Regions from separate parts of the Hylemonella sp. P2_B10 genome, predicted to be linked through region 1. Evidence: predicted binding sites of a transcription regulator. Region 1 holds the regulator's gene; each other region holds the start of a gene.
The links. The regulator HrcA, encoded in region 1, represses chaperone genes, less so after heat shock. The targets are predictions, from matches to a motif close to TTAGCACTCNNNNNNNNNGAGTGCTAA.

Region 1 (5,844 bases):
ACTATTTCGTTTGCTGTTAATCGTTTCAGTGATTTCGCGGGTAAGACTCGCTTCCGTGAAATCACGCATATGCCCAAGCGAAATTTGGAGAGGATTTAACTCTCGCAAATCTAAATATCGCTTGACCAGCGTAGTTTTTCCAACACCCGACTGGCCGTGCACCCAAACGCTTTTCAGTCCGATGCTAGTGCTAAAACCGGTATCAACGTCCCTCGTCACGCAATAGGGACGCGCTGCGGCGCTGTATACGCTGAAAAGCGCACCCGTCGGACCGCTATTCGCATTGCCGGTTGAAACACTGCGCCCACGTTGATTGCGCGCCCAATGAACTCCGTAGAAATTTCTGAGAAATTGATGTATCGGATGTTCAGCTCGATCTGGCTTTACTATGCTTGAGTGATCGGTGCCGTGAATTATCTTCGGAGCACCAAAGTATTTGCTAGAGGATTCGACACTAACAATTGGCGACAACCGGTAGGGAAAGTACTTCCACAGCCGAGGGCCATGATGTTCACAAGCTTCTGCCCCGATTAGATCAATACGCCTCTCATTTAGGAGTCCTCGAAAACGATGGTCAATGTCTCTTAGAAGCTGGGAATCAGGCTTTAACGCTAAGGCTGCGTCATGCCCGTACAATTTCGAAAGCGCACCGAAACGCTTTGCGTAAAGAGAACCGCCTGTCGGTGACGCGATAAGCACAAGGCCAACTTGCTTGAGCGAAAAGCGTTGTGAGTTCTCCTCCAAAAGCCTCCGAACTACAACGCCGCCCAAACTGTGCGCTACGAACACTATACGTGAATAGTCAATGGGAACGCGACCGTTTTCCCGATCCGACTGAAGTTGATCCCAAACTTCACGTGCACATTGCGCGATGTCGTATTGCCCCGAATCGATGTCCGAATAGTAGTCAGCCAAGTAGACCGATGCTGCTTCAAATTGAGGATCCTGCGCTACGAGTTGAGGCCAGTACGTACCATTCTTGTGCGACCAGCATGTCCTTGATGTGGACATCAACCCATGTACGAAAACAACAACTGTGTCAGTGCTCCCGGCAAGGTGCCATCTGGCGCCAGCCACGTGCTCCGTAATGTTTGTCACCTCCGGACCCCTCTTTTTTCATTTTGATGGTTTCTGGAACAGCGATTCAACTACATGCTCAACCCCCTCGGCGCTTCTTGTGCTTTTTATTTCGCAGCACCAAAGTAGGCTAAGTTATGTTGGTAGGACTTGAACCTACGACCAAAGGATTATGAGTAACTCAGCGACAGCGCGTGCCTAGATAAACCAAGCGAAGTGTAGCGCAAGCTGGGAAATCGAAAATCTATTTACTGACAACAACTTACGATAGTTTCGCGTAAGTTGTCGAACCTGATGACTGTGCCGCCAGTGTACAGAACACGCTTTGGCCATATCGGCCAAAGCGGATGAGTTGGCAAAAGATCTTTCGCCTGAAGCTGTGTAAGCTTCTTGACCAGACAGAATCCACCGTGCCTGAAACCCCAGGAGCATCCCATGCCAACCCCCTCCGCCCCCGACATCTGGTTCGCCTCCGGCGTCAGGACCCCCTTCACCAAGGTGGATGGCGCCCTGGGCAAGTTCGACGCCATCGAGCTGTCCGTGCCGGTGGCGCAAGCGATGGTGCAGCAACTCCAAGGTGCCGCGCCGGACTTTGCCGTCTGGGGCACCGTGGTGCCCAACCTGACCTGGAGCAACATCGCCCGCGAGGTGCTGATGGACGCAGGCCTGCCGCCCAGCATCCCGGCTTATTCCACCATCATGGCCTGCTCCACCAGCATGGTCGGGGCAATCCAGGCGGCCGGCATGCTGGATGATGCCGCTGGCCGCCAACTGGCACTGGTCGGCGGCGTGGAGAGCATGAGCCGGGTGCAGATCGGCCTGGGCGTGCGGCTGTCGGACTGGGTGCGCAAGTTCCAGCAGGCGCGCTCGCTGGGGCAGAAGGTGCAGCACCTGGCCGACCTGCGGCCCGGCGACGTGCGGCTGTACATCCCTGCCGTGACCAACCGCACCAGCGGCATGAGCATGGGCGAGCACACCGAGATCACCGTGAAGGAATGGGCAATAGCCCGCGAGCCACAGGATCAGTTGGCGCTGCAGGGCCACCAGCGCGCCACTGCCGCCTGGGAGCGCGGCTTCTTCAACGACCTGGTCATCCCGGTGGGCGACGCACAGCGCGACACCATCCCGCGCAAGGACACCTCACTGGAAAAACTGGCCAAGCTGCCGCCGGCATTCGATCGCACCAGCGGCCAGGGCACACTGACCGCCGGCAACTCGTCGCCGCTGACGGACGGCGCCGCGGCGCTGTGGGTGGCCTCCACGGCAGGCCTGGCCAAGCTGCCCTCCTCCACGCCGCGCGTGCGGCTGGTGGACTGGGAAATCGCCTCGGTGGACTTTCGCGTCGAGGGCCTGCTGATGGCGCCCGCTTTCGCCATACCGCGCCTGCTGGCGCGCCACAACCTGCGCTATGAGGACATTGGCCTGTGGGAGATCCACGAGGCCTTCACCGGCCAGGTGCTGTTCCACATCAAGGCACTGCAGGACCGTGCCTTTGTGCGCGGCAAGGCCGGTGTGGAGCGCGACTTCGGCGCCTTCCCCACCGAGCGGCTGAACCCCAATGGTGGCAGCGTGGCCCTGGGCCACCCCTTTGCGGCCACCGGCGCGCGCATCCTCAGCCAGGCGGTGAAGGAGCTGGCCGCCATGCCACCCGGCACCCACGCCATCGTCAGCATTTGCGCCGACGGTGGCCAGGGCAGCGTGGTTTTGCTGCAAAATTGAGCCACCGCCATGACTGAAGACATCCAACCATCACACTGCCACCACTGTGGCGGCCCCGCACTGGTGCAGTTTCTGCGCTCAGGCTGGCGGGTGATGTGCTATGAGGTGGACACCCGCACCTCGTGCCAGACGGTGGGCAGGAACAGCTGGAAGAGGCTTGAGGCCATCCAGCTTTGGAACGCGCTGAGCGAGGGTGACAGCGCACCGGCAAGCCTGAGCGCGCCGCAAGAGCAGGCGGAACAGGAAGTGGACCTGACGGAGTCGCTGTTTGCCTGAGCGGCCCTTCCAGAGAAATCCATATGAAAATGGTAGGGCGTGTAGGACTTGAACCTACGACCAAAGGATTATGAGTCCTCTGCTCTAACCAACTGAGCTAACGCCCCAACCGAACCGCGCATTTTAACCCGACCGGCTTTCGGGCCTTGGGGGCTGGCGTTCAGCGATTCGGCGGGTTACCGCTGGGGTTGTGGCTCAGCGCGTTGCTGACCAGCTTGGCGGTGATGTCCACGATCTGGATCATGCGGTCATACGCCATGCGCGTGGGGCCGATCACGCCCAGCGTGCCGACCACCTGGCCGTTCACCTCATACGGCGCGCTGACCACCGACAGCTCCTCGAACGGCACCACCTGGCTCTCGCCGCCGATGAAGATGCGCACGCCTTCGGCCTGGCCGGCGATGTCCAGCAGGCGCATCAACTGCGCCTTTTGCTCGAAGATGTCAAACGCCCGTCGCAGGTGGCCCAGGTCGGTGGAGAAGTCGCTCACGGCCAGCAGGTTGCGCTCGCCGGATATCACCACCTCGTCCTGCCGCTCGGTCATGGCCTGGCCGCCCACGTGCACGGCCGCCTGCATCAGCTGGGCGATTTCGGTGCGCAGGCTTTCCACCTCTGCCTGCAGGCGCTCGCGCACCTGCTCCAGCGCCATGCCCTGGTAGTGGCTGTTCAGGTAGTTGGCGGTTTCTATCAACTGCGCCTGTGTGTAGTCCTGCTCGGTGATGATGACGCGGTTTTGCACGTCGCCCTCGGGCGTCACCATGATGACCAGCAAGCGCCGCTCCGACAGCCGCAAAAACTCCATGTGGTGGAACACCGAGCTGCGCCGCGGCGCCACCACAATGCCGACAAACTGGCTCAGGTTGCTCAGCAGGTTGGCGGCGTTGGAGATCACCTTTTGCGGCTGGTCTGGCGCCAGGCTTTGCACCACGTTGCCAAACTGGCCGCCGCTGCTGCCCGGCTGCACCGTCAGCATGGTGTCCACAAACAGCCGGTAGCCGCGCGCGGTGGGGATGCGCCCGGCCGAGGTGTGCGGGCTGGCGATCAGCCCCAGCGCCTCCAGGTCAGACATCACGTTGCGGATGGTGGCGGCCGACAGGTCCAGCCCGGACGCCTTGGAGAGCGTGCGCGAGCCCACCGGTTGGCCATCGGCTATGTAGCGCTCAACGAGCGCTTTCATCAACAGCTTGGAACGGTCGTCGAGCATGGTGTGAAGATGATTCTAAGGCGGATGTTGCCAGGGCCACGACGCAATGTAGGCCGCACACTGCGCGGCTGTCCTCCACTACGGGTAATGCCTGCGCAAAACCGCCCTCCGCCCGGCGAAATTAATGCTCTAATTCCCTACGTGAAATCCAAATTCCGCCACGTTGCCCTGTTCGGCAAGTACAACGCCTACGCCTCCGGCGCGGGTGACTCGTCTGCGCGCGCGGCGTTGGAGGACATTGCCCAGTTCCTGCTGTCGCGCGGCTGCGAGGTCAGCTTTGAGGACTACACGGCCGCCAACACCGGCATCACCGGCCACGCCACGCTGCCGGTGGACGCCATCGGCGCGGAGTGCGACCTGGGCGTGGTGGTGGGGGGCGACGGCACCATGCTGGGCATAGGCCGGCAGATGGCGCGCTTTGGGTTGCCGCTGGTGGGCATCAACCAGGGGCGGCTGGGCTTCATCACCGACGTGCCGTTGCACCAGTTTGCCGCCACGCTGGGCCCCATGCTGGACGGCGAGTATGAAGAAGACCACCGCGCGCTGATCTGCGCCCGCGTGATGCGCGACGGCGAATGCGTGTTCGACGCCCAGGCCATGAACGACGTGGTGGTGAACCGCGGCGCCACCACCGGCATGGTGGAGCTGCGGGTCGAGGTGGACGGCCATTTCGTCGCCAACCAGCGCGCCGACGGTTTGATCATCGCCACACCCACCGGCTCATCGGCCTATGCGCTGTCGGCCGGCGGGCCGCTGTTGCACCCTGCCATCCCCGGCTGGGTGCTGGTGCCGATTGCGCCGCACACGCTGTCCAACCGACCGGTGGTGCTGCCCAACGCGGCCGAGATCGCCATCGAGGTGGTGGCCGCGCGCGACGCCTCGGCCAATTTCGACATGCAGTCGCTGGCCTCGCTGCTGGTGGGCGACCGCATCATCGTCACCCGTTCGCAGCACCATGTACGCTTCCTGCACCCCAAGGGCTGGACGTATTTTGACACGCTGCGCAAGAAACTGCATTGGAATGAAGGAGTAGCCTGACCGTGAGCCTCAAGCGCATAGTGCTGCGCGATTTTGTCATCGTCAGCGAATTGGAATTGGAGCTGGGCGCCGGCTTCACCGTGCTCACCGGCGAGACCGGCGCGGGCAAGAGCATCTTGATTGACGCCTTGCAACTGGCCACCGGCGCCCGTGCGGATGCCGGCGTGGTGCGCGAAGGCGCCGCGCGCGCCGATGTGAGCGCCGAATTCGACACCCCGCCCGCCTTGCAGCCCTGGCTGATTGAAGCCGGCTTTGACGAGGCCGACACCCTGTTGCTGCGCCGCACCGTGGACGCGCAGGGCAAAAGCCGCGCCTGGGTCAACGGCAGCCCCGCCACCGCCGCGCAGCTGCGCGAGATCGGCGAAGCGCTGCTGGACATCCATGGCCAGCACGCCTGGCAAAGCCTGACCCGGCCCGAGGCCGTGCGCGGCCTGCTGGACGCCTATGCCCAGCTGGACACCGCGCCGCTGCACACCACCTGGGCCGCCTGGCGCACCGCCAAAGAGGCGCTGCAGCAAGCCCAAAGCGCG
Region 2 (5,844 bases), on a different contig from region 1:
CATGATGCCCTCGGCCGCGCGCAGCCAGTTGTCCGCCTTGGCGTCGGCCAGCGCCGCATCCAGCCCGGCGATGATGCGCTCATGCGGCAGCGGCTCCATGATGACGCCGGTGGAAAACGGCAACACGGCCGTGGCGGGCAGCCCCAGCTTGCCGGCCAGTGCCTCGCAGGTGGCCTGGGCGCGCGCCATGCCGTCGGCACCCGTGCCGGCGTTGGCATTGCCGGTGTTGATCAGCATCGCGCGTATGGCGCCGCCACCGGCCAGGTGTTGGCGGCAGATCTGTACCGGCGCGGCGCAATAGCGGTTCTGCGTGAACACGCCGGAGACGGAAGCACCTTCGTCCAGCAGCACCACCGTCAGGTCCTTGCGGTTTTGCTTGCGCACGCCGGCCTCGGCCACGCCTATCCTCAGGCCCGGCACCGGGTGCAGGTCAGCAGGGTTGGGGGCGCTCAGGTTCACGGGCATGGCAGGCTTTCAAAAGGTTAGCTCGCCATTATCCGAAAAAACCGCTCCACGGCTTTGGCAGGTCTTCCTGCCTTCGTTCTGCTTTGTTTCGTTGGCGTGGTTCCGCAGCGTGCCCAGTGCCGTCGCCGGAGATTGGGCGTTCTATTCGCGGAAGCACCAGTGCCACGGCTCGTGGATATAGCCATAGCGGTTGTCGCGCGGGAAACTCAGCGTGAAACCGAAGCGGCCTGCATGCCGCGCCAACCATTGGTAGGACGGCGTGGTCTCGAACACCTCTTCCAGCGACGCCGCTTCGGAGCTGCCGATGTCGATGGCGCGACCGGTGTGGTGCTCGCTGTAGCCGGGTGGGGCGCTGGCGCTGAGCACCTCGTCAATGGTTTGGCCTTGCGCCAGCTTGGTCGCCACGATCTCGCACTGGCGCTGCAGGCTGCGAAAGGCCGACACGATGGCCAGCGGGATACCTTCCAGCGCGGCGGCGGTGCGCATGGCGTCCCAGGCGGCCTTGGTGGCGGGCGTCACCAGGTACTCGCGACCGCCGGCGCCCACTTGGGCCAGCACCAGCTCGGGCGGCTCTTCGCACAGGAACAGGTTGCGACGCGCGATCAGGTCGCTTGCGATGCCGAATTCTTGCAACGCGGCTTGCACGCGCTGCAGGTAGGTCGATGATTGGGCGACGGCGACGGTGCTCACGAGTTGGCCAGGACAGCTACGAAGTGTTGAGGACAGAGCACCACTTTCGTGGTGGTCCGTCCCGCAAGGAACATCCAGACAGCTACGAAGTGTTGAGGACAGAGCACTGCTTCGCAGTGGTCTGTCCCGCAAGGTATCACGATTTACGCGTGATGCGCGCACCCAGGGCGGAGAGCTTCTGCTCCACCTGCTCGTAGCCGCGCTCGATCATGTTGGCGTTCTGCACCGTGGATTTGCCCTTGGCGCACAGCGCCGCGCCCAACAGCGCCATGCCAGCGCGGATGTCGGGCGACACCAGCGTGGTGCCGCGCAGCTTGGAGCGCCCGCTGATCACCACGCGGTGCGGGTCGCACACCACGGCGTTGGCGCCCATGGCGATCAAGCGGTCGACAAAGTACAGGCGCGACTCGAACATCTTCTCGAAGAAGAGCACATTGCCCTCCACCTGCGTGGCCAACGTGATCATGCAGCTCATCTGGTCGGTGGCGAACTGCGGCCAGGGGCCGTCACCGATCACCGGCATGGAGCCGTCGAAATCGCGCGTGACGCGCATCTCCTGCGCGGCGGGCAGGTACACATGGTCCTTGTACAGCTCGATCTTCACGCCCAGCGTGGCGAACACGCGCCGGCACATCCAGTACGAATGCAGGTCGGTGCCCTCCACCTTCAGCTCGCCACCGGTGGCGGCGGCCAGCGCCAAGTAGGAAGCCGCCTCAATGTGGTCATGGCATACCGTGTGGTGGGTGCCGTTCAGTGACGACACGCCCTCGATGCTGAGCTGGTTGGTGCCGATGCCGCTGATCCTGGCGCCCATGGCGTTGAGCATGTTGGCCAGGTCCTGCACATGGGGTTCGCAGGCGGCGTTGCGCAACAGCGTGTGGCCCTGGCTGACGACGGCGGCCATCAGGATGTGCTCGGTGCCGGTGACCGAAGGCTCGTCGAAGAACATCTCGGCCCCGGTCAGCGGTGCGCCATTCATGGTGAACTCATAGCTGCCATTGAGCTCCACCTGCGAACCCAGCTTCTGCAGGCCGTAGAAATGGGTGTCCAGCCGGCGCCGGCCAATCACGTCGCCGCCGGGCGGGTGCAGCTTGGCTTGGCCCAGCCGGTGCAGCAAGGGGGCCACGAACATGATGGAAGTGCGCACCTTGTTGCACAACTCGCGCGAAATCTCGCTTTTGGTCAGGCTGGCGGCGTGGATGCTGACGCGTTCGCCGCTGCGCTCCACCTTGCCGCCCAGCTCCACCACCACCTCCAGCATGTGACGCACGTCGATGATGTCGGGCACGTTGTCCAGCACCACCTCCTGGTCGGTCAGCAGGCAGGCGGCGATCATGGGCAGGATGGCGTTCTTGTTGCCGGACGCACGCACGGTGCCGCGCAGCGGAACACCGCCTTCGATTTCAAATGTGGACATGGGTTGGACGAGCAGCTAGAAAGAGAACGGCAACGGAGGCAGCAGGAAAGGCATGCAGGGCAATCAGACCGCAGGCGCGCATGCCGCCCACGAGACGACACGCAGCCGTGAATTGACGGCCATTCTGCCATGTCGCAACACCGTTGCCGCCCGCCCTGCACACTGCCTGCACGGTGCTGCTCCCAGACTCTGCCATGGGCTTGGCCACCCGACTCCGAGAACTGGATGAAAGAGCAGCCCTGAACGTGCCCTACGGCACGGACAGCGCAGCCCACCCCTTGTCAAATTGAAACCTGCTCCCATCTGCCGTGCCACAGGCTTGACCATTCACCACAGCCCATTACCGCGATGCAGCAAAAAGCTATGAAGCCGATTGAATCAAATGGAACCCTGTTGTTAGCACTCCCTCTAAGAGAGTGCTAATATGGCAACCATGACGAAAGGAAACCTTGGTATGACAGTTCAAAATGGGGTCTCCGGCGCCGCTTTGACGGTTGCCAATCCTTGGGCGGTTGTCCCGCCGCTGGGCAATCTGGACGCTTACATTTCGGCGGCCAATCGCCTGCCCATGCTCACGCTGGAAGAAGAGCAGGCCTTTGCGCGCCAGTTTCGCGATCAGAACGACATTGAGGCAGCCGGTAAGTTAGTGCTCTCTCACTTGCGCCTGGTGGTGTCCGTTTCGCGCCAGTACCTGGGTTATGGCCTGCCGCACGGCGACCTGATCCAGGAAGGCAATGTGGGCCTGATGAAGGCCGTCAAGCGCTTCGATCCCGACCAGGGTGTGCGCCTGGTCAGCTATGCGCTGCACTGGATCAAGGCCGAAATCCACGAATACATTTTGAAGAACTGGCGCATGGTCAAGGTGGCCACCACCAAGGCCCAGCGCAAGCTGTTCTTCAACCTGCGCTCGATGAAGCAGGGTTTCAAGGCTGACGCGGCCGCAGCAGACGCTGCCACGCACCGCGAGACCTTGAGCGAAAGCGAAATCGACGCCATGGCCAGCCAGCTGAAGGTCAAGCGCGAGGAAGTCATCGAGATGGAAACCCGGCTGTCCGGCGGCGACGTGCTGCTGGACCCGAGCCCGTCCGACGACGGCGAAGAGGCCTATGGCCCCATCGCCTACCTGGCCGACACCAACCACGAGCCCACGGCCATGATCGAGTCGCGCCAGCGTGACGCGCTGGCCAGCGACGGCATCGCCATGGCGCTGGACGCGCTAGACCCGCGCAGCCGCCGCATCGTGGAAGAGCGCTGGTTGAAGGTCAATGACGACAGCTCCGGCGGCATGACGCTGCACGAACTGGCCGCCGAGTATGGCGTCAGCGCCGAGCGCATTCGCCAGATCGAAACCGCCGCGATGAAGAAGATGAAGACGACGCTGGCGCAGTACGCCTGACCCGCCCACTCACCTGCATCCGCTGCAAAGAACGCCATCCTGAAAAGGCTGGCGTTTTTCTTTGGGCCGGCGAAATGGTCAGCGGGCCTCCAGCAGCATCCTCGGCTATAGACTCAGGGAACCGCTGACAAGCCCTCCTTCGCCACCATGCCAACGCCCGTCTCCATACCTCGTCGCAAAGCCCTGCTGCTGACGCTATCGTCCGTCCTGCCCGGCGCGGCGCTGGCCCAGGGGACGAATGCCGCCCCAGCCACCTGGCCCACCAAACCTTTGCGCCTGCTGGTGGGCTTCCCGGGTGGCTCCTCGCCCGACCTGCTGGCCCGCACGCTGGCCGAGCCTTTGAGCAAGGCGCTGGGCCAGCCCGTCATCGTGGACAACCGACCCGGCGCCAGCGGCAACATTGCCGCCGACATGGTGGCCCGTGCCACGGACCAGCACACGCTGGGCGTGATGATCAACGGCAACCTGACCATCGCCAAGTTGCTGAACCCGAAGACACCTTACGACCCGGCCAGGGACCTGGCCCCCATCAGCCTGGTGGCCACCGCGCCGCTGGTGTTGTGTGTGCCGGCCCATGCGCCCGGTGCCACGGCGCCCGAGTGGCTGGCCGCGGCGCGCGCTGCCGGCAACCGCTGGAGCTATGGTAGCCCGGGCGTTGGCACGGTGGCGCACATCGGCATGGAGTTGCTCAACACCAATGCTGGGTGGTCGGGCGTGCACATTCCCTACCTCGGCAACCCACAGGTCATCACCGCGATGCTCGGCGGTCAGGTGCAGTTGGCCTTGCTGCCACCCGGCCAGGCGATGGGGCCGGTGCGCGCCGGCAAGCTGCGTGCCATCGGCCTGACATCCGCCGGCCGCAGCACGCTGGTGCCTGAGCTGCCCAGCCTGGGTGAACTGGGCATCGTTGGCAAGGATTTTCAACTGGAGGTCTGGGACGCCGTGGCCGTGCCGGCCAGCCTGCCCAAGCCTTTGCAAGCCAGGTTATCGGCATTGCTCAGCGACATCGCCCGCTCACCCGAGGTGCGGCAAAAACTGTTCCAACAGGGTTGGCAGGTGGTTGGCTCCTCTGCCGAAGGGCTGGCCAACCGCATCAAGACGGATACCGCGATGCTGGGGCGGGTGATCGCGGCGCGGGGGATTGGGGTGGAGTAGCCTTTTGACAAGAAAAAAGCCCGCCGAAGGGCGGGCTTGTGCGTGCGAGGCCGCAAGGGCTCAATCCCATCCACCACCACCACCGCCGTCGCCACCACCACCCCCGCCGCTGTCCCACGACGAGCTGTCGGCGACGCCGAAGTCGTTGCCGCCCATGTCGTAATTGCTGGGCGACGGGCCCCAGCTGTTGCCGCTGTCAGCCGGCGCCGCATTGGCATGGCCACTGTCGCCATGGGTGAACTGCCGGGCAATGGCTTCGGCCGCCACGATGCCGGCGCCCACGGCCGCGCCAGTGGCCAGGCCGCCCATGATGCGCGAACCCATGCCGGGCTGCTGCGGGGCGCCATAGCCTGGGCCGTAGCCGGGCGGGACACCGCCGCCGCTGTAGGCGCCACCAAGATACTGTTGTTGCCCCGGCGTACCAAACATGCCACCACCACTGTTCATCATGGGCTGCGCAGCCTGTGCAGCGGCATTGCGCTGCGACATCATGCGCGTCACCCAGACGATGAAGGCCACCAGCCCCAGGCCGCCCAGCAACAGGCCCCAGGGGAAGCTGCGTTCAGGCTTGGGCGCAGGCAATTGGCGCTGCACCGGCTGCTGCGGTGTGCTCACCACATTGCCGCCAGCCTGCGACTGCGCGGCGCGGTTGTCGCTGAGGTTGGTGCGCGGCGCGGCGATCTTGTCGCGCAGTTCCTGGATAGACGCCGGCTTGACGAAC
Region 3 (5,844 bases), 300 kb from region 1:
TCCTTCATTTCGACTTCGGTGGCAGCGCCAACCTTGATCACGGCCACACCGCCGGCCAGCTTGGCCACGCGTTCTTGCAGCTTTTCGCGGTCGTAGTCGGACGTGGCTTCTTCGATCTGCACGCGCACTTGCTTGACGCGGGCTTCGATGTCAGCAGCGGCGCCGGCGCCGTCGATGATGATGGTGTTTTCCTTGCCCACTTCGATGCGCTTGGCTTGGCCCAGATCGGCCAGCGTGACCTTCTCCAGCGTCAGGCCGACTTCTTCAGCGATGACCTTGCCGCCCGTCAGGATGGCGATGTCTTCCAGCATGGCCTTGCGGCGATCGCCGAAGCCAGGCGCCTTGACAGCCACCACCTTCAGGATGCCGCGGATGGTGTTGACCACCAGCGTCGCCAGGGCTTCGCCCTCGACTTCTTCGGCAATGATCAGCAGCGGACGGCCGGCCTTGGCCACTTGCTCCAGCGTGGGCAGCAGGTCGCGGATGTTGCTGATCTTCTTGTCGAACAGCAGCACGAAGGGGTTGTCCAGCAAAGCGGATTGCTTTTCCGGGTTGTTGATGAAGTAGGGCGACAGGTAGCCGCGGTCGAACTGCATGCCTTCGACGACGTCCAGTTCGCTTTCCAGCGACTTGCCGTCTTCCACGGTGATCACGCCTTCCTTGCCGACCTTGTCCATCGCGTCAGCAATGATCTTGCCGATGGTTTCATCGGAGTTGGCGGAAATGGAGCCGACTTGGGCGATTTCCTTCGACGTGGTGGTGGGCTTGGAAGCCTTCTTCAGCTCTTCCACCAGGGCCGACACGGCCTTGTCGATGCCGCGTTTCAGGTCCATCGGGTTCATGCCGGCGGCCACGTACTTCATGCCTTCGCGCACGATGGCTTGGGCCAGCACGGTGGCGGTGGTGGTGCCGTCGCCAGCGATGTCAGAGGTCTTGGAAGCAACTTCCTTGACCATCTGCGCGCCCATGTTCTGGAGCTTGTCCTTCAGTTCGATTTCCTTGGCCACGGACACACCGTCCTTGGTCACGGTGGGGGCGCCGAAGGAGCGCTCCAGCACCACGTTGCGGCCCTTGGGGCCCAGGGTCACCTTGACCGCATTGGCCAGGATGTTCACGCCTTCAACCATGCGTGCGCGGGCTTCGCCGCCGAAAATGACGTCTTTAGCTGCCATGTGTATTCTCCGGATTCAGTAAATTGAGTAAATGAAAGAGCGTGTTTGTGCGGGAGAAGAATTACTTCTCAACCACTGCAAACAGGTCGTCTTCCTTCATGACCAGCAGTTCGTCGCCATCGACCTTGACGGTCTGGCCGCTGTACTTGCCGAACAACACGCGGTCGCCGACCTTGACGGACATGGGGCTCAGGTCACCCTTGTCGGTCTTCTTGCCGGGGCCCACGGCCAGCACTTCGCCCTGATCGGGCTTCTCTGCGGCGTTGTCCGGGATCACGATGCCGGAGGCGGTCTTGGTTTCGCTTTCAACGCGCTTGACGATCACGCGATCGTGCAGGGGACGAAGTTTCATTGGATCTCCTTGGGGATGAATCAATTGGGGTTGGGATTGGAGTAAGGCTTCACTTATGAAAGTGAGCACTCATTCACTTTGAAGAGAGGCATTGTTAGCACTCGTCTCCAATGAGTGCTAATGATAAGGCCTTTTTGGCTGAAATCAAGCGCTACGGGGTTTATCAACCCACAGATTTGATGGTGCTGGGCATGTTCAGCGCCTCAATGCGTTGACGCACGTGCGCCGTCAGCGCGCGGGCGGTGGCTGAAATGCTGGAGCGGTGCGGGTAGACCACACGCGGCACCCATTCCTCACCCAGCAGTTGAGGCAGCAGCTGCACCAGCCGGCCAGCGCGCAGGTCCGCATGCACGTCGAGCGCCGACTTGTAGGCAATGCCCTGGCCCCCCAGCGCCCAGGCGTGGACGATCGCGCCGTCATCGCTCATATGGTCACCAAACACCTTCAGCGAGACGGCCTTGCGACCCTGCTTGAAGCGCCACACGTTGAAGGCGATGGATTCGAGGCTGTGGATCAGGCAGTTGTGCGACGCCAGGTCCTCCAGCGTCCTGGGCGTGCCATGGCGCGCCAGGTAGGCGGGCGAGGCCACCACAATACGGCGGTTGGGGCCCAGGCTTTGCGTCACATACGACGAATCGGCCAGGCGCCCATGGCGGAACATCATGTCAAACGGGTCCTGGAACACGTCCACAAAGTGGTCCGAGCACTGCAGGTTGATCTTCAGGCCCGGGTGCAATGACTGGAACTCGCTGACCCACGGCAACAGCACATTGCGCCCCAGATCCGATGGCGCGGAGATGCGCAGCAGGCCAGCCATCTTGCCGCTGTTGTCCGCCACGGCCGCCACCCCCTGGTCCAGCAGTGCCAGCCCCTCCTGGCAATAGCGCAAGAAGCGTTCGCCCTGCGGCGTCAGCCGCATGCTGCGGGGTGAACGCTCGAACATGCGCGCGCCCAGCACGCCCTCCAGCCGCTTCAGGCTGGCGCTGGCGGTGGCCGTCAGCAATCCCAGGCTGTGCGCCGCCCTGGTGAGCCCTCCCAACTGGGCGGTGTGGACAAAGATGCGCAGTTCCTGGTCGGTGAACATCGTCAAACAGCTTTTGATAAAGAATCAAATGTGACAGGGTTTTTCTTTGACGGCAAGTTCAGCACAATTGGCACCTTTCAAGACTTCCCGCTGGAGAACTGCTGTGTTGATGCAAGCCGTTGGGCTGACCCACTACCCCGCCATGGACAACCCCGACTCACTGGCGGATTTCCAATTGCCGGTGCCGCAAGCCACCGGGCATGACATCCGGGTCGCCGTCAAAGCCGTGGCCGTCAACCCGGTGGACAACCGGGTCCGCACACCCAAGAACCGGGTGGAGCCCACGCCGCGCGTGCTCGGCTGGGACGCGGCGGGCGTGGTCGATGCGGTAGGCCCCGGTGTGACGCTGTTCAAGCCCGGCGACAAGGTTTACTATGCCGGCGAAATCGGCCGGCCGGGCAGCTACAGCGAATACCACCTGGTGGACGAGCGCCTGGTCGGCGCCATGCCGGCGTCGCTGGCTTTCGAGGCCGCTGCCAGCCTGCCGTTTGCCAGCATCACCGCCTGGGAGGCGCTATTTCACCGCATGCGCCTGCCGATGGACGGGCAGGCTACCGGCCAGTCCCTGTTGATCATCGGCGCGGCCGGCGGCGTGGGCTCCATGGCCGTGCAGCTGGCGGCCCGGCTGGCCGGGCTGGAGGTGATTGCCACCGCCTCGCGTCCCGAATCGCAGGCCTGGGTGCTGCAACTGGGCGCCCGCCACGCCATCAACCACCACCAGGACATTGCCGCCCAGTTACGCGCGCTGGGCTACCCGCAGGTGGACCATGTGCTGATCATGAGCGACCTGGACCGCTACTTCCCGGTGGCCGCCGAGGTGGTAGCCCCACAGGGCACGGTGGGCTCCATCGTGCCCTCCAGCGCGCCGGTGGATCTGAACCTGCTGTGGGACAAGAGCGCCCATTTCGCCTGGGAGATGATCTTTACCCGCACCGACTTCCGCACCGCGGATATGGCGCAGCACGGGCAGTTGCTGAACGCGCTGGCCGCACACATCGACAGGGGTGCAATCGTCGCGCCGGTCAATGAGATACTGTCGCCCATCAACAAGGCCAACATCCACGCGGCGCTGACCAGGCTGCACAGGGGGCACACACTGGGCAAGATCGTGCTGCAGGGTTTCAGGCCCCGCCCGGCCTGAATGGTGCGGACCATGAGTGGACTTCCGTTATCCTACGTCGGTCCCTTGTTGTCCCCGCCACCCATGACCTCTACTCTCTCCTCCCTGCGCGCCAAGCTCGCCCTGCTGCTGGCCCTGTGCGCCTTCAGCACCCCGTTGCTGGCCAAGCCCTATGCCTGCCTGCAAACCAATGTGGGTGAGTTCTGCATGGAGCTGTTCCCCGACAAAGCGCCCGTCACCGTGGCCAACTTCCTCAGCTACATTGCCGACGGCACGTTCACTGACAGCATGGTCCACCGCAGCGTGCCGGGCTTCGTCGTCCAGGGTGGCGGCTACCGCGTGTACAGCAACCTGCTGGCCACACTGGCGGTGCACGCACCCATCGTCAACGAATACAACCAGTCCAACCTGCGCGGCACCGTGGCCATGGCGCGCATCGGCGGCCAGCCCAACAGCGCCACCAGCCAGTGGTTCGTCAACCTGGCCGACAACACCTCGCTGAACACCGTGGACGGCGGCTTCACCGTGTTCGGCAAGATCGTCAAGGGCATGGACGTGGTGGACAGCATCGCCGCGCTGAACCGGCTGGACCTGAGCACGACCTACGGCGGCGCCTTCAGCACTGTGCCCAGTACCGTGCCCGCTGGCGGCAGCCTGACGGACAACACGCAGCTGATCCGCGTGGTGCGCGCCTACCGCAGCGACACGCTGCCCGGCCTGCTGCCCTACCAGTGCTCACTGACCAGCCCGGGCGACACGCTGACCGAGTTCTGCGGCAGCAGCATGAGCTTCCCGGTGGCGGTGGGCGGCACACTGTTCGAGGTGACGCTGAACTACGTGCCCGGCAAGGCCGGCTTCGTGTTCGCACTGGACCCGACGCTGCTGAAGGTGCTGACCGACAGCGGTCAGGCGCGCGCCACGTTTGACGGCGCGGGGGTCAACATCCCGTCGGTGCGCGTGGCCACCAGCGCGTTTGCCAATGTGCACCTGAAGCTGACCAACCCCGCCACGTTCGAATTCACGCTGGACGGCGCCACGCCGCGCTAGGGGAATCGCCCGCAGAGAGCGCAATGACCCGACCGGTCCTGGACCTTGTCAGGCGCTGCCCGCGTCGTCCCAGCCGGGCCAGCACGACAGGTCCACGCTGAGGCAGCGCGAGCGCTGCACCATGCGCGAGCACCAGTGGGTCAGCTCCTCCATCTGCTGCGGCGACAGCGACTGCAGCTTGCGCCGTGCATAGGTATTGCGCGGCGGCATCACCAGGCTTTGGCCGGTGACGTTGCCCGCGCGGTCATGCTGGCGCATCAGGAAGGCGGCCATGCCGCGCTCGGTGTGCGACCGCTTGCGCTCGGCAGTCTCGTTCGGCTGCCAGGATGTGGCAAACACGCCCAGCAACTGCAGCAGCAGGCTGAGGAGCAGCTGGTCGGCCATGGCCGCAGCGGCGCCGCCCAGCCAGCCCAGCAAGCCCAGCGCGATCAGGCCCTTGTGGCGTTGGCCGGACCAGAACAGCAGCGCCCAGGCGCCCAGCAGGTCGACCAGCACATTCACCAGCGTGACCAGGGTCAGCGTGTCAAATTGGAAATCCGTGATCCAGTTCATCGTTGTCGCGGCGCAAAAAAGTCAACTTCTCACGCTGGCGAGAATAGCCGCCGGCGACAGGCCGCGAAGCCGGAAGAGCGCCGGGAAATCGTCGCTTTTCCGGCGTTCAGTCAGCAGCGGCTCAAGCGCCGGTCAGACGAACTGCCAGCCGCTCTGGGCGTAGCCCGCCAGGTTCACGTGCGCCTGGTTGGTGGTGGAAGCGGCCAGCTCGGCCATCCACTGCGCCTGGGTGGTGGTTTGGTTGTTCAACGGCGCCAACAGGCTGGCCAGCGTGGCGGCGTCCGGCGCCTGGCCGTAGACATTGGCGTAGACGAACTTGACGAAGCTGGTGTTGTCCCCACCGCCGGCAAAGGCCGCCATGATGCCCGAATCGACCAGCAGGTTGGTGCCATCCATTAGGCTGGCGCCGCTGTCGAAGTAGCTGAGGAAGATGCCGGCCCAATCTGTGCGGGTGGGGAAGGCACTGCCCAGCGTGGCCGCCATGGCCAGCACCGCCTTGCCGGCTGCCTGGGTGGGG

Region 2: the regulator HrcA is predicted to act here: its motif matches at 2,969-2,995, upstream of rpoH (RNA polymerase sigma factor RpoH).
Region 3: the regulator HrcA is predicted to act here: its motif matches at 1,619-1,645, upstream of groES (co-chaperone GroES).

The regions. Positions count from the first base shown of each region.
Region 1 is NZ_JBFUDE010000004.1:119,408-125,251, forward strand. Features, by position in the region: gene AC1DX2_RS18370 (esterase/lipase family protein) at 1-1,098, opposite strand, end outside; gene AC1DX2_RS18375 (acetyl-CoA C-acyltransferase) at 1,513-2,796, shown strand; gene AC1DX2_RS18380 (hypothetical protein) at 2,806-3,072, shown strand; tRNA gene AC1DX2_RS18385 (tRNA-Ile) at 3,103-3,179, opposite strand; gene hrcA (heat-inducible transcriptional repressor HrcA) at 3,233-4,276, opposite strand; gene AC1DX2_RS18395 (NAD kinase) at 4,418-5,314, shown strand; gene recN (DNA repair protein RecN) at 5,317-5,844, shown strand, end outside.
Region 2 is NZ_JBFUDE010000003.1:803,755-809,598, reverse strand. Features, by position in the region: gene argJ (bifunctional glutamate N-acetyltransferase/amino-acid acetyltransferase ArgJ) at 1-465, opposite strand, end outside; gene AC1DX2_RS16145 (M15 family metallopeptidase) at 607-1,155, opposite strand; gene murA (UDP-N-acetylglucosamine 1-carboxyvinyltransferase) at 1,292-2,572, opposite strand; gene rpoH (RNA polymerase sigma factor RpoH) at 3,027-3,968, shown strand; gene AC1DX2_RS16130 (Bug family tripartite tricarboxylate transporter substrate binding protein) at 4,116-5,123, shown strand; gene AC1DX2_RS16125 (tetratricopeptide repeat protein) at 5,184-5,844, opposite strand, start outside.
Region 3 is NZ_JBFUDE010000004.1:419,826-425,669, forward strand. Features, by position in the region: gene groL (chaperonin GroEL) at 1-1,172, opposite strand, end outside; gene groES (co-chaperone GroES) at 1,234-1,524, opposite strand; gene AC1DX2_RS19795 (LysR family transcriptional regulator) at 1,688-2,608, opposite strand; gene AC1DX2_RS19800 (zinc-binding alcohol dehydrogenase family protein) at 2,718-3,749, shown strand; gene AC1DX2_RS19805 (peptidylprolyl isomerase) at 3,813-4,775, shown strand; gene AC1DX2_RS19810 (hypothetical protein) at 4,824-5,327, opposite strand; gene AC1DX2_RS19815 (Ig-like domain-containing protein) at 5,460-5,844, opposite strand, start outside.